2 linked regions of the Actinomadura rubteroloni genome follow. The protein of the gene in region 2 interacts with the protein of the main gene of each other region in a pairwise test. Links are inferred from orthologs where the notes say so. Each region holds a gene or a part of one and is shown on either strand. Other genes may lie near its edges.

Evidence for each region. The genes of interacting proteins can lie anywhere in the genome.
Region 1: the proteins of rlmN (region 2) and ftsZ interact in binary tests that used the Escherichia coli proteins (3 or more experiments, as listed by UniProt). The link is inferred for Actinomadura rubteroloni from one-to-one orthologs.

The regions. Positions count from the first base shown.
Region 1 is NZ_MTBP01000002.1:343,057-348,208, reverse strand. Bases 1-2,878 are described here. They hold ftsZ (cell division protein FtsZ), read left to right. Parts: upstream 1-673; coding sequence 674-2,083; downstream 2,084-2,878. Other genes in these bases: BTM25_RS12965 (YggS family pyridoxal phosphate-dependent enzyme), read left to right, coding at 2,799-2,878; pgeF (peptidoglycan editing factor PgeF), read left to right, coding at 2,080-2,802; BTM25_RS12980 (cell division protein FtsQ/DivIB), read left to right, coding at 1-300. In the rest of the region: more of BTM25_RS12965, read left to right, coding at 2,879-3,503; BTM25_RS12960 (cell division protein SepF), read left to right, coding at 3,603-4,118; BTM25_RS12955 (YggT family protein), read left to right, coding at 4,141-4,431; BTM25_RS12950 (DivIVA domain-containing protein), read left to right, coding at 4,504-5,152. UniProt on the Escherichia coli protein: Essential cell division protein that forms a contractile ring structure (Z ring) at the future cell division site. The regulation of the ring assembly controls the timing and the location of cell division.
Region 2 is NZ_MTBP01000002.1:879,708-887,131, forward strand. The notes cover bases 1,096-3,971. They hold rlmN (23S rRNA (adenine(2503)-C(2))-methyltransferase RlmN), read right to left. Parts: upstream 3,169-3,971; coding sequence 2,023-3,168; downstream 1,096-2,022. Other genes in these bases: BTM25_RS15600 (DivIVA domain-containing protein), read right to left, coding at 1,128-1,643; BTM25_RS15610 (suppressor of fused domain protein), read left to right, coding at 3,301-3,971. Outside these bases: BTM25_RS15595 (DUF1963 domain-containing protein), read right to left, coding at 271-1,065; more of BTM25_RS15610, read left to right, coding at 3,972-4,437; BTM25_RS15615 (phosphatidate cytidylyltransferase), read right to left, coding at 4,472-5,359; frr (ribosome recycling factor), read right to left, coding at 5,359-5,916; pyrH (UMP kinase), read right to left, coding at 5,968-6,744; tsf (translation elongation factor Ts), read right to left, coding at 6,799-7,424.

The DNA of each region.
Region 1 (5,152 bases), 540 kb from region 2 along the record:
GTCCCGGACGTCCCGCTGCTCACGGTCGGCGCGCCGTCCCCGACGGATCCGCCGACGCTGGCGGCGCTGCGCGTCGTCGGGGAACTGCCCGGCGGGCTGCGCGCGAAGGTCGCCGAGGTGTCCGCGCCGACCGTGGAATCGGTCACGTTGCGGCTGCGCGGCGGGCTCACGATCGTGTGGGGCTCGCCGGAGCGGGCGGGCGAGAAGGCGCGGCTCGCCGAGGCCGTGATGCGGACGCCGGCGGGGCGCGGACCGCGGACGATCGACGTCAGCTCGCCGGACGTGATCACCACCCGGTGACGGCCCGGCCCGTGTGTCGGGGCGAATACTGCGCCCGGATCGGGCACGCTTGAGCCTCGGACGGAAACGGCGGGTCCACCGCGCCGGCCGGGGCGCGCAGGCGCCCCAACCGGGCAACTCGTGCGGTCTGCGACACGCCGGTGCAGTTGGCGGCAGGTTAGTTGACCCTGGTGGAAGCCCGCCCTACTGTCCGTATCAGTCCTCAGGTTGACATAACTGTAAGCCTCACGTTGAGGGTGAGGGTTGGGCGACGGCCTCGGCCGCCGCGCTTCCCGAGCAGGCGACGTGGGCAATGGTCAGGAACACCGCGGCGGAACCGGTCCACTGGACCGCTTCCGACCGGTCGGCAGAGCGAGCGGAAAGGCCCCTCGTCGTGGCAGCACCGCAGAACTACCTCGCGGTCATCAAGGTCGTCGGCATCGGCGGCGGCGGCGTGAACGCCGTCAACCGGATGATCGAGGAGGGACTCAAGGGCGTCGAGTTCATCGCGATCAACACGGACGCCCAGGCGCTGCTGATGAGTGACGCCGACGTGAAACTGGACGTGGGCCGCGAGCTGACGCGCGGCCTCGGCGCCGGGGCCAACCCGGACGTGGGCCGCAAGGCCGCCGAGGACCACCGCGAGGAGATCGAGGAGGTCCTCAAGGGGGCCGACATGGTCTTCGTCACCGCCGGGGAGGGCGGCGGCACCGGCACCGGCGGCGCGCCCGTCGTGGCGAACATCGCCCGGTCGCTCGGCGCGCTGACGATCGGCGTCGTCACCCGTCCGTTCTCGTTCGAGGGCAAGCGCCGCGCGATGCAGGCCGAGGCCGGCATCGAGACGCTGCGCGACGAGGTCGACACGCTCATCGTGATCCCGAACGACCGGCTGCTGTCGATCTCCGACCGGCAGGTCAGCGTCCTGGACGCGTTCAAGGCCGCCGACCAGGTGCTCCTGTCCGGTGTCCAGGGCATCACCGACCTCATCACCACGCCCGGCCTCATCAACCTGGACTTCGCCGACGTCAAGTCGGTCATGTCCGGCGCGGGCTCGGCGCTCATGGGCATCGGCTCGGCGCGCGGCGACGACCGCAGCGTGGCCGCCGCCGAGATGGCGATCTCCAGCCCGCTGCTGGAGGCCAGCATCGACGGCGCCCACGGCGTGCTGCTGTCGATCTCCGGCGGGTCCGACCTCGGCCTGTTCGAGATCAACGAGGCGGCGCAGCTCGTGTCCAACGCCGCCGCCACCGACGCCAACATCATCTTCGGCGCCGTGATCGACGACGCCCTCGGCGACGAGGTCCGCGTCACCGTGATCGCCGCCGGGTTCGACGAACTGCTGCCCGGCAAGTCGGCCGCCGAGCCCGAACCGCGTCGGCTCCCGCCGCCGCCCCGGCCCACGCCGCCGCCGGTCGCGGCCACGCCGGTCAACCCGATCCCGAGCCGGATAGGGCGCGTCGAGCCGCCGGTGCCGCCGCAGACCATCGCGCAGGCCGCCGCCGCGCCCGTACCGGCGTCCGTCCCGGACGCCGAGGCCCGGCCCGTGAGCCCGCCGCCCGGCCGCCGCGAGCCCGAGTCGCGGCCCGAGCCGCCCGCGCCCGCCGACCGCGCGGACGCGGCCGAGCCCGACCCGGCGCCGTCCGGCGACGGGCCCGAGGGCACGCGGCCGCCCGCGCCGCGCCCGGCGGAGACGCCCGCCGGCCGCGCGGGGGAGGGCGACGGTCCGGCCGCGTCCGGGCGGGGCCGCCGTCCGGTCGTGTTCGACGAGGACGACGACCTCGACGTCCCCGACTTCCTGAAGTGATCACGCCGGTGCGGCTCGGCGCCGGGGTCGGCGCCGCGTTCACCGGCCGGTCGGGCGGCGTCAGCTCCGGTCCGTACGGCGCGCTGAACCTCGGCGGCGCCGTCGGCGACGACCCGCACGCCGTCGAGGCCAACCGGCGCCGCGCGGCGGCCGTCCTCGGCACCGACCCGGCGCGCACCGTCTGGATGCGGCAGGTCCACGGCGCGGAGGTCGCGCACGTGACCGCGCCCGAACCGGACCTCGCCGTGGACGCGATCGTCACGACCGTCCCGGGGCTGGCGCTCGCGGTGCTCGTCGCCGACTGCGCGCCGGTCCTGCTCGCCGATCCGGCGGCCGGGGTCGTCGGCGCCGCCCACGCGGGCCGGCCCGGGACGGCCGCCGGGGTCGTGCCCGCGCTCGTCGCCCGGATGGTCGACCTCGGCGCGGACCCGGCGCGCATCGCCGCGTCCGTCGGGCCCGCCGCGTGCGGGTCCTGCTACGAGGTGCCCGCCGCGATGCGCGACGAGGTGGCGGCGGTCGTCCCCGAGGCGCGCGCGACGACCCGGCAGGGCACGCCCGCGCTCGACATCCGCGCCGGGATCGCCGGGCAGCTCGCCCGCGCCGGGGTCGCCGACGTCCGGACGGACCCGCGCTGCACCCTGGAGACCCCGGACCTCTTCTCCTACCGCCGCGACGGCGTCACCGGGCGGTTCGCCGGGTTCGTCTGGCTCGCCGGATGACGCCCGAGGAGCGCACGGCCGAGCTGGCCGCCAACCTCGCCGACGTCCGCGCCCGGATCGCCGCCGCCTGCGCGGCGGCCGGACGGTCGCCGGACGACCTCACGCTCGTCGCCGTGACCAAGACCTTTCCCGCGTCCGACGTGCGGCTCCTCGCCGGGCTCGGGATCACCGACGTCGCCGAGAACCGCGACCAGGAGGCCCGCCCGAAGGCCGAGGAGACCGCCGACCTGGCGCTGACCCGCCACTTCGTCGGGCAGCTCCAGACCAACAAGGCCCGATCGGTCGCCGGGTACGCCGACGTCGTGCAGTCAGTGGACCGGGTCCGGCTCGTCCGGGCCCTGTCCGACGCCGCCGCGCGCACCGGACGGCCGCTGCGCTGTCTCGTCCAGGTCTCCCTGGACGAGGAGACGGGCCGGGGCGGCGCCGCGCCGGACGACGTCCCCGAGATCGCGGCGGAGATCGCGGCGGCCGGGGACCTGGACCTGGCCGGCGTCATGGCGGTCGCTCCACTCGGCGGCGACGCGCGGACGGCCTTCGCGCGACTCGCCGGGATCGCCGCGCGGCTGCGCGCCGATCACCCCGCCGCGACGGTCGTCTCGGCCGGAATGAGCGGGGATCTGGAGGTCGCGATCGAGTGCGGCGCGACACACCTGCGGATCGGTACGGCGTTGCTCGGAGGCCGACGGGCAATCGTCAGGTAATGTCCCACCCAGTGGCACCTGCTCAAACGGGGGCCGCGCGAATGCACCGTCCGCGAGCGGCGTCCGGGGCGCCGGGGGCCTGGGCCACAGGAGGAGCGTATGGCCAGCGCGATGCGCAAGATGGCGGTCTACCTCGGCCTTGTGGAGGACGACCGCTACGGCGACTACTACGATGACGACGTCTACGACGACGAGGCCGACGCCGCTGGGGGTCGCCGCCCGGGCGATGAGCCCGGCGGTCAGCTTACCCGAGCCGACGACGCGGTGGACCGTGATCACCACGCTCCCGCGGCCGAGCGCCGCCCCGTCGCGCTCTACGAATCCGGCACCACGGACCTCGCGCGTATCACTACGCTGCACCCGAGGACCTACAACGAGGCGCGGACCATCGGCGAGCACTTCCGCGAGGGCACGCCGGTGATCATGAACCTCACCGAGATGGTCGACAGCGACGCCAAGCGTCTCGTCGACTTCGCGGCGGGTCTGGTGTTCGGGCTGCACGGGAGCATCGAGCGTGTTACGAACAAGGTGTTCCTCCTCTCGCCGGCCAACGTCGAGGTGACGGCGGAGGACAAGGCCCGGATGGCGGAACGCGGGTTCTTCAACCAGAGCTGACGGTCACAGACGAAGGTAGTACGTGCGAATCCTCGAACAGGTGCTCGTCGCCCTGCTGTATCTCTTCCTCCTGTTCCTGGTCGGAAGGCTGGTGCTGGAGGTGCTGCAGTCGTTCGCGCGGTCGTGGAGGCCGCGCGGACTGCTGCTGGTGATCGCGGAGGCGACTTACACCGTCACCGACCCGCCACTGAAACTCTTCAGGCGTTTCATCCCGCCGGTCCGTCTGGGTAACGTGGCCTTGGACCTCAGCTTCACCTTGCTCATCCTTGTGGTCTGGGTCCTGATCTGGGTCGTGCAGGCGGTGATCCCTTGATCATCTTCGTGTGGAGGCTCTGATCGGATACCGTCCTAACGGACAGACTCCAAGCGCGCCAAGGAGACCAATATGCCGCTGACACCCGCAGACGTGCGGAACAAGCAGTTCAGTACCACCAGGCTGAGGCCGGGGTACGACGAGGAGGAGGTGGACGCCTTCCTCGACGAGGTCGAGGCCGAGCTGGACCGCCTCATCCAGGAGAACGAGGAGCTTCGCGCGAAGCTGGCCGAGTGCCTGCGCGGCAAGGTCCCGGCGATGGCGGCCCCGATCGTGGAGCCCAAGCCCGACGTGCAGAAGCTGCCCGAGCCGCCGCGTCCCGAGCCGCAGCAGCAGGCTCCGCAGCCCCAGCAGGCCCCGCCCCCGCCGCAGCCCGAACCCGAGCCCGCCCCGCTCGGCCTCGGCATGGGCGGCGCGCCCTCCGGCGAGGACAACATGGACACCGCGGCGCGCGTCCTCGCGCTCGCGCAGCAGACCGCCGACCAGGCCATCGCCGACGCGCGCCGCGAGGCCGACGAGACGCTCGGCCGCGCCCGCCGCGAGGCCGAGGAGATCCTCGGCAAGGCCCGCCGCCAGGCCGACCAGATCGTCACCGAGGCCCGCTCGCGCGCCGAGGCCCTCGACCGCGACGCCCAGGAGCGGCACCGCCAGGTCATGGGCTCGCTCGTCCAGCAGCGCGAGGAGCTGGAGCGCGAGGTCGACAACCTGCGCGCGTTCGAGC
Region 2 (7,424 bases):
ACCAAGCGGACAACCTTTCGACCCTGGGCATCGGCGGACTTCACACGCACGGCCGGTACTGGCGGGCCTGGCTGGCTTGGACAGCGCGAGGTTGGCGGGTGAGGTTGGCGGGTGAGGTTGGCGGGTGAGGTTGGCGGGTGAGGTTGGCGGGTGAGGTTGGCGGGTGAGGTTGGCGGGTGAGGACGCGGTTCAGAGAGTGCGACTCGGACGGCACGGCTCGGTGGGCGCGGGTCGGAGGGTGCGGGTCCGAGGGTTGTGTACTGGGTGGGTTCAGCGTGCGGTCTTCTTTCGGCCGCGGGGGCGGTGGGGACGCGGGTTGTAGTCGGACTGGACGGTCAGCCACGCATCGGCGAGGGCCTCGTTCGGGTCGTTGTGGAAGAACAGGCGTCCGGGCTCGCCCCAGAACCAGCCCAGGCGCGGGTCGCTGTCGAGCTGCAGAAGGAGCTGCCGGTCGCCGGGGTCGTCCGGACGGCGCAGGAAGCCGCTGTCCTCGACCAGGCTCGGCCAGCCGCCGAGCTGGTGCGCGGGCTCGTCGTACCAAAGGCTGCGGTGCCACGCCCTGTGCAGTTCCTCGTAGACAGGCGCGAAGCCCACATAGACGGTATCCAGGCTGCGGACGAGCAGCTCGCGGGGTGAAGGCAGCGACAGGAACGGCATGACGCCGAACGCGAGTCCCGGTGCGGGTGCTTCGTCCCGCACGGCCGGGGCTCCGGTGAGGACGCGCCAGCCGTCGCGTTCGTCCGGACGCCCCCACGGACGGGGCGGCGCCCCCCGGAAGTAGAAGGACGCCGACCCTTTCGCCGGCAGACCCGGCAGAACTGCGACCGATGCCAGTGCGGCGCAGTCGAGGGTCGCGAGGTGGTCGAGCGGACGCCCGTCCGCCACCGGCGGAGGCACCCCGGGCGGCAGGGACGGCGCGCCGCCGAGCCGCACGGCCGTCCCCGCCCCGGCGCGGAGCCGCAGCGCGGGCCGCGCCAGGGACAGGACGATCGCCACGACCTCGGGGACGAGATGCAGGGAGAACAGGCGGCCGAGCCGCCGTCGCTGAGCGGTGATGTGGTCCATGCCACTCAGCGTTCAGCAGCGGAGCACGCGCCGCCAAGCGTCCGTTGAAGCTGTGGATAACTTCAGTGAGTCTCCAGCGCGTCCGCGAGCTGCACCAGGAAGCGGTCGACCTCCTGCTCGTCGTAGCTCGGCAGCAACCGGACGGCCGGGAACTTCGTCTCCCGCACGTCGCGCGGGGACAGCGGAGGCTTCGCCCCCTGCAACCCGGCGATGACCCGGTCGAGGAACGCGTCCACCTCGCGCACGTCGTAACCGCCGCGCACCCGATGGCCCGTGAACCGAATGTTGTGGATCCACTTCGCCAGCGAGGCCGGTTCGATCACGGCGCGCCGCGGCCGACCGGTACCCACGGGCTGCCCGCCGCGCAGTTCCGTCGCGCACTCCACGAGCAGCGCTTCGACCGCGCGCCGGTCGTATCCGCGCACGACGACGTCGAACCGGGCCGCGCGCACCTCGTCGGCGGCCATGGTCCTCTCGCCCCGCAGCGCACGGGTGATCCGCTCCATGAAAGCGTCGACCTGGGCGCGGTCGTAACCGCGCATCACCACAGGCAGGCGCTTTCTCGCTATCGCCGTCATCCGGCTCCTCAGCAGTGTTCGCCTGATTCAGCGGTGGCCCCGTACACCACTTTCCGTCGTCCGAGCGGGCGACGGGAACAGCCTTGCGTGACGCGGACCACCCGTGCAAGCGAACTCACGGATCTCGGCGGCGGAGGTTCATGGGCGGACCCACGATCTGTGAGGCGTTACACGCGGATCGCATGCGAACGACTCCGGCACGGCGTTTTCACCGGCCCCCGAAGGCCCGGACGGCCACCGAACGAGATTCGTCACATGGCCCGCGACCTGGGAGAACAGGCCTCGCTTTGGGCATGTTGACAATTCTTCAAGGTCTCCGTCACCGATTTTAGGCTGGCCGGATCCGGCCAGTGACGCGACAGAACCGGCGGCCGATGCCTCACCCCGACTGCGCGGCGAGCTGCCCGCAGGCCCCGTCGATCTCCCGTCCGCGCGTGTCGCGGACCGTGACCGCGACGCCGTGCGCTTCGAGCCGGCGGACGAACTCGCGCTCGTCCTCCGGGCGCGACGCCGTCCACTTCGACCCGGGCGTCGGGTTCAGCGGGATCAGGTTGACGTGGACGAGATGCCCGCGCAGCAGCCGTCCGAGCAGGTCCGCGCGCCACGCCTGGTCGTTCACGTCCTTGATCAGCGCGTACTCGATCGACACCCGCCGTCCGCTGCGCTCGGCGTACGCCCACGCGGCGTCGAGCACCTCGGCGACCTTCCAGCGGTTGTTGATCGGCACGAGGTCGTCGCGCAGCTCGTCGTCCGGCGCGTGCAGCGAGACCGCGAGCCGGACCGACAGGTCCTCGGCTGCCAGCTTCTCGATCGCCGGGACGAGCCCGACCGTCGACACCGTCACCGACCGCTGGGAGATCCCGAGGCCCGCGGGCGCCGGGTCGGTGATGCGCCGGACCGCGCCGAGCACGGCCTTGTAGTTCGCCAGCGGCTCGCCCATCCCCATGAAGACGATGTTGGAGACGCGTCCAGGACCGCCCGCCACGCGTCCGCGCGCGAGCGCCCGCGCCCCCGCCGCCACCTGCTCCACGATCTCGGCGGTGGACAGGTTGCGGGTCAACCCGGCCTGGCCCGTCGCGCAGAACGGGCAGTTCATCCCGCATCCGGCCTGCGAGGAGACGCACATCGTGGCCCGGTCCGGGTAGCGCATCAGGACGGACTCGAACAGAACGCCGTCGAACGCCTTCCACACCGTCTTGAGCGTGCGGCCGTCGTCGCAGGCCAGTTCCCGGACGGAGTCCAGCAGCGGCGGCAGCAGCTCGCCGGTGAGCCGTTCCCGCGCGTCCGCCGGGAGATCGGTCATCTCGGCCGGGTCGTTCACCAGGCGCGCGAAGTAGTGCCGCGAGAGCTGGTCCGCGCGGAACGGCTTCTCGCCGAGTTCGGCGACGGCCGCGCGGCGCTCGGCGAGGCTGAGGTCGGCGAGGTGCCGCGGCGGCTTGGCCCGCCGGGGCGCGGCGAACACCAGCTTGGCCGGGGTCTTCGCGGGCGTGGCGGACCCGCCGGAGGGTTCGGTGAGGGAAGACATGGTCCGTCCAGTGTCGCAAACGCGCGCCGATGCCCGCGCCATCGCCCGCCCCGCCGCGAACGGGCATGCCGGCGGCCGGGACCGGGCACGTTCCGGCACGTACGGGCCCCCGGGCGGGCTAAGGTCTCGATCATGTCGGTATTGCGCAGGGGAACCGCTTCGGCGCGGCGCGCCGAAGCGGGGGCCGTCCGGACGGAGACCAGCCCGTACGGCGCCCGTCGTCTCGTGATCGAGAGCGACGGGATCGTCACCTCGGCGTCCCTCCTGGACAAGCAGGACAAAGTGGTCGGCGCGGTCTGGGTGGCCAACCACGAGGAGGCCCCCGCGGGCCCCGACCAGGTCCGCCTCGACGCCGGGTTCGCCCCGCTCATGCCCGCCACGCACATCCGGTCCCGCGCCGGACGCGGCCCGCTCGTCGGCGACGACCTGGACGTCGTCTGGTTCGAGGAGGGCGACGGTGTCGCGGTGCTGGAGGACGGCGCGCCCCTGTTCGTCATCCCCGGCTGGTCCGACATCGGCCGCGGCATCCCCGGCTACAGCCGCGGCGCGACCGCGCAGAGCCCCTACGCGTTCCCGCTGAGCGACGAGATCGACGCGTTCGAGGTCAGGATCGAGCGGGCCCGGCGGCACTGGGACGACGTGGCGTCCGACGAGTCCTGGGCCGACTTCCAGCAGTCGGTGCTCGGCCACCTCCTGCAGCGCCTCGGCCCCGGCGGGCACTACTGGCACGACGTCGGACGCGGGCTCACCGGCGGCGCCGCCCCCACGGTCGGGCTCAGCGAGCGTCCCCCGCAGCACGACCGCGACCACGCCGTGCTGAGCACCGTCGGGATGAGCCGGCAGCGGATGCCCACGATCGAGCTGTACGAGGACGACGTCTCCCCGCACGCGCGCATCGAGCTGGCGGTGGCGACCTCCCTACCGGCCCGGCGTGCGGGCAGCATCTTCCCGTGGCTGGCGCAGTACCCGTGGCGCTCGGTGACGTGGTTCGCCCCGGGCGACGTGGTCAAGTGGTACCACGAGGCCCGGACATTCCCGCTCGGCGGCGAGGACACGGCCTGGGAGGGCGTCCTGCTCCTGGACGACCCGAGCCGCCTCGCCGGACCCGTCCCGCCCGGCCTGACGGGCCTGTCGTTCGACGGCGACCCGGTCCGGTGGCTGTGGCTCGTCCCCATCACCGGGGAGGAGCACCGCTACGCCAAGAGCGAGGGCTCGGAGGCGCTGATCCGCCGTCTCGCCCAGCAGGGACGGTCCTGGATCGTCTCCTGACCGCCGGAAAGTACTGACGCGAAGGCCACAGAAATCAGGCCGGGACGAACAGCTCCAGCAGCAGCCACACGACGGGCGCGGTCGCGATCAGCGAGTCCAGCCGGTCCATGACGCCGCCGTGGCCCGGCAGCAGATTGCCCATGTCCTTGATGCCGAGATCGCGCTTGATCACCGACTCCATGAGGTCGCCGACGGTCGCGGTGACGACGGCGGCGAGCCCGACCAGCACGCCCGGCCATACCCGGTGGTCGTCCAGCAACCACCACATCAGCCACGTCGCGACGAGCATGCAGGTCAGCGCCGAGCCGCTGACGCCCTCCCAGGTCTTCTTCGGGCTGATCCTCGGCGCGAGCTTGTGCCGTCCGAGATAGGTGCCCGCGAAGTACCCGCCGATGTCGCTCGCGACGGTCGTGGCGATGAAGATGACGATCCGGTGGTCGCCGTCGTCGGGCCGCATCAGCAGCGCGACGATCCCGCCCATCAGCACCAGATAACCGGTCACGAACACACCGGCCGTCATGTCCCGGACGTAGCCGTCGCTGCCCGCGAGCATCCGCGCGATCATCACCGCGAGGACGGTGAGCGCGACGACCGCCACCAGCCCTTTCGCGTCCCAGAAGTACGCGGCCAGCGGCGAGGCCGCCATTCCCGCCACGATCGGCGGGAACGGCACCTGGATCTCGCGCGCTTTGAGGGCGTCGGCCAGTTCCCGCGCCCCGAGGCACAGGAACACGATCATCACCGCGAGGAAGATCTCCTTCACGGTGTAGAGGGAGACCAGGACGAGCGCGCCGAGGGAGATCCCGACCACGAACGCGATCGGGAGGTTCCGCCCCCCGCCCTTCTTCGGCGCGGGCGCCTCGGCTCCGTCGTCCGGCCCGGCAGGGGTGGTCACAAGGTCACCGGTCTTGTCGACGTCCATCAGACTTCGAGCAGCTCGGCCTTCTTGTGCTCCAGAAGCTCGTCGATCTGCGCCACGTACCGCTGCGTCGCGTCGTCGAGCTCCTTCTCCGCGCGACGGACGTCGTCCTCGCCGGCCTCGCCGTCCTTGGCGAGCTTCTCCAGCGTGTCCTTGGCGCGCCGCCGGATGTTGCGGACGGACACCTTCGCGTCCTCGGCCTTGGTCCCCGCGACCTTGATGAACTCGCGCCGGCGCTCCTCCGACAGCTCGGGGAAGACGACGCGGATGACGTTGCCGTCATTGGTCGGGTTCACACCGAGGTCGCTGTCGCGGATCGCCCGCTCGACCGCTGCGGACGACGACTTGTCGAAGACCTGGACGACGACCATCCGCGGTTCGGGCAGCGTGAACGACGCGAGCTGGTTGACCGGCGTCGGCGTGCCGTAGTACTCCGCGGTGATCTTGTTGAACATGGCGGGGGTGACGCGTCCGGTGCGGATGGTCTGGAAGTCCTCCTTGGCGACCGCGACCGCCTTCTCCATCTTCTCCTCGGCTTCGAGGAGGGTCTCGTCGATCACTTCGACTCCCGGTTCACCTTGGTCGTCCGTTTATGTCCCGCTCGTACGCGGTCAGCCGTCCGCCGGGCTGACCAGTGTGCCGATCTTCTCACCGCGAACGGCCCGGACGATGTTGCCCTGCCCCATCAGATCGAACACGACGATGGGAAGCGCGTTGTCCATGCACAGGCTGATGGCCGTGGCGTCCATGACCTTCAGGCCCCGCTGCAGGACTTCACCGTAGTCCAGCCGGTCGAACTTGACCGCGTCCGGATTCTTCCGCGGGTCCGCGTCGTACACGCCGTCCACCTGCGTCGCCTTGAGCACCGCGTCCGCGCCGATCTCCAGCGCGCGCTGCGCGGCGGTGGTGTCGGTGGAGAAGAACGGCTGGCCGAGGCCCGCGCCGAAGATCACGACGCGGCCCTTCTCCAGGTGGCGCATCGCGCGGCGCGGGATGTACGGCTCGGCGACCTGACTCATCGTGATCGCCGTCTGGACGCGGGTGTCGAGGCCCAGCTTCTCCAGGAAGTCCTGCAGCGCCAGGCAGTTGATCACGGTGCCGATCATGCCCATGTAGTCGCCGCGGCCCCGGTCCATGCCGCGTTCGGCGAGCTGCGCGCCGCGGAACATGTTGCCGCCGCCGCACACCACCGCCACCTGCACGCCGTCCCGGACGGCCTCGGCGACGGCCTCGGCGACGTGCTGGACGACCGCCGGGTCGATGCCGAGCGGGTCCCCCCCGGCGAACGCCTCGCCGGACAGCTTCAGCAGAACGCGCTTCCAGCCCGCACGCGGGGCATGGGCGGACGGCGAGGCCGCCGCCGTGTCAGTGGTGGTCTTCTCCGGCACGTCGGCGGCCTCCCTGTCGCGTTCTGAAAAAATCGGTCCCGGTTACTCGGGGACCTAGGCCTGGCCGACCTTGAAGCGGGCGAAACGGACGACGTTGACGCCCGCCTCGTCCAGAACCTTGGCAATGGTCTTCTTGCCGTCCTTGACGAACGCCTGCTCCAGCAGGACGAAGTCGCGGAAGTAGGCGTTGACCCGACCCTCGACGATCTTGGGGATCGCCTGCTCGGGCTTGCCCTCGTCGCGGGTGAGCTGCTCGGCGAGCGCCCGCTCCTTCTCGATCGCCTCGGCCGGGATGTCGTCCCGGGTGAGGTACTTCGGCGACATCGCGGCGACCTGCTGCGCGACGTCCTTGGCGACCTCGGCGTTCTCCTTGTCCAGCTCGACCAGCACACCGGTGGTCGGCGGCAGGGACGGGTCGGACTTGTGCAGGTAGCTCGCCACGTACGCGCCCTTGTAGTGCGCGAGGCGGCCGATCTCCAGCTTCTCGCCGATCTTGGCGCTGGCCTCCTGGACCAGGGCCTCGACGGTCTTGCCGGGCTCGATCTCGGCGGCCAGCAGGGCCGCCGCGTCCGCGACGCCGCTGGTGGACGCGAACTCGACGAGCCGGTCGGCCAGCGCGATGAACTCGGCGTTCTTGGCGACGAAGTCGGTCTCGCACTTGATCTCCAGGAGGGCGCCGT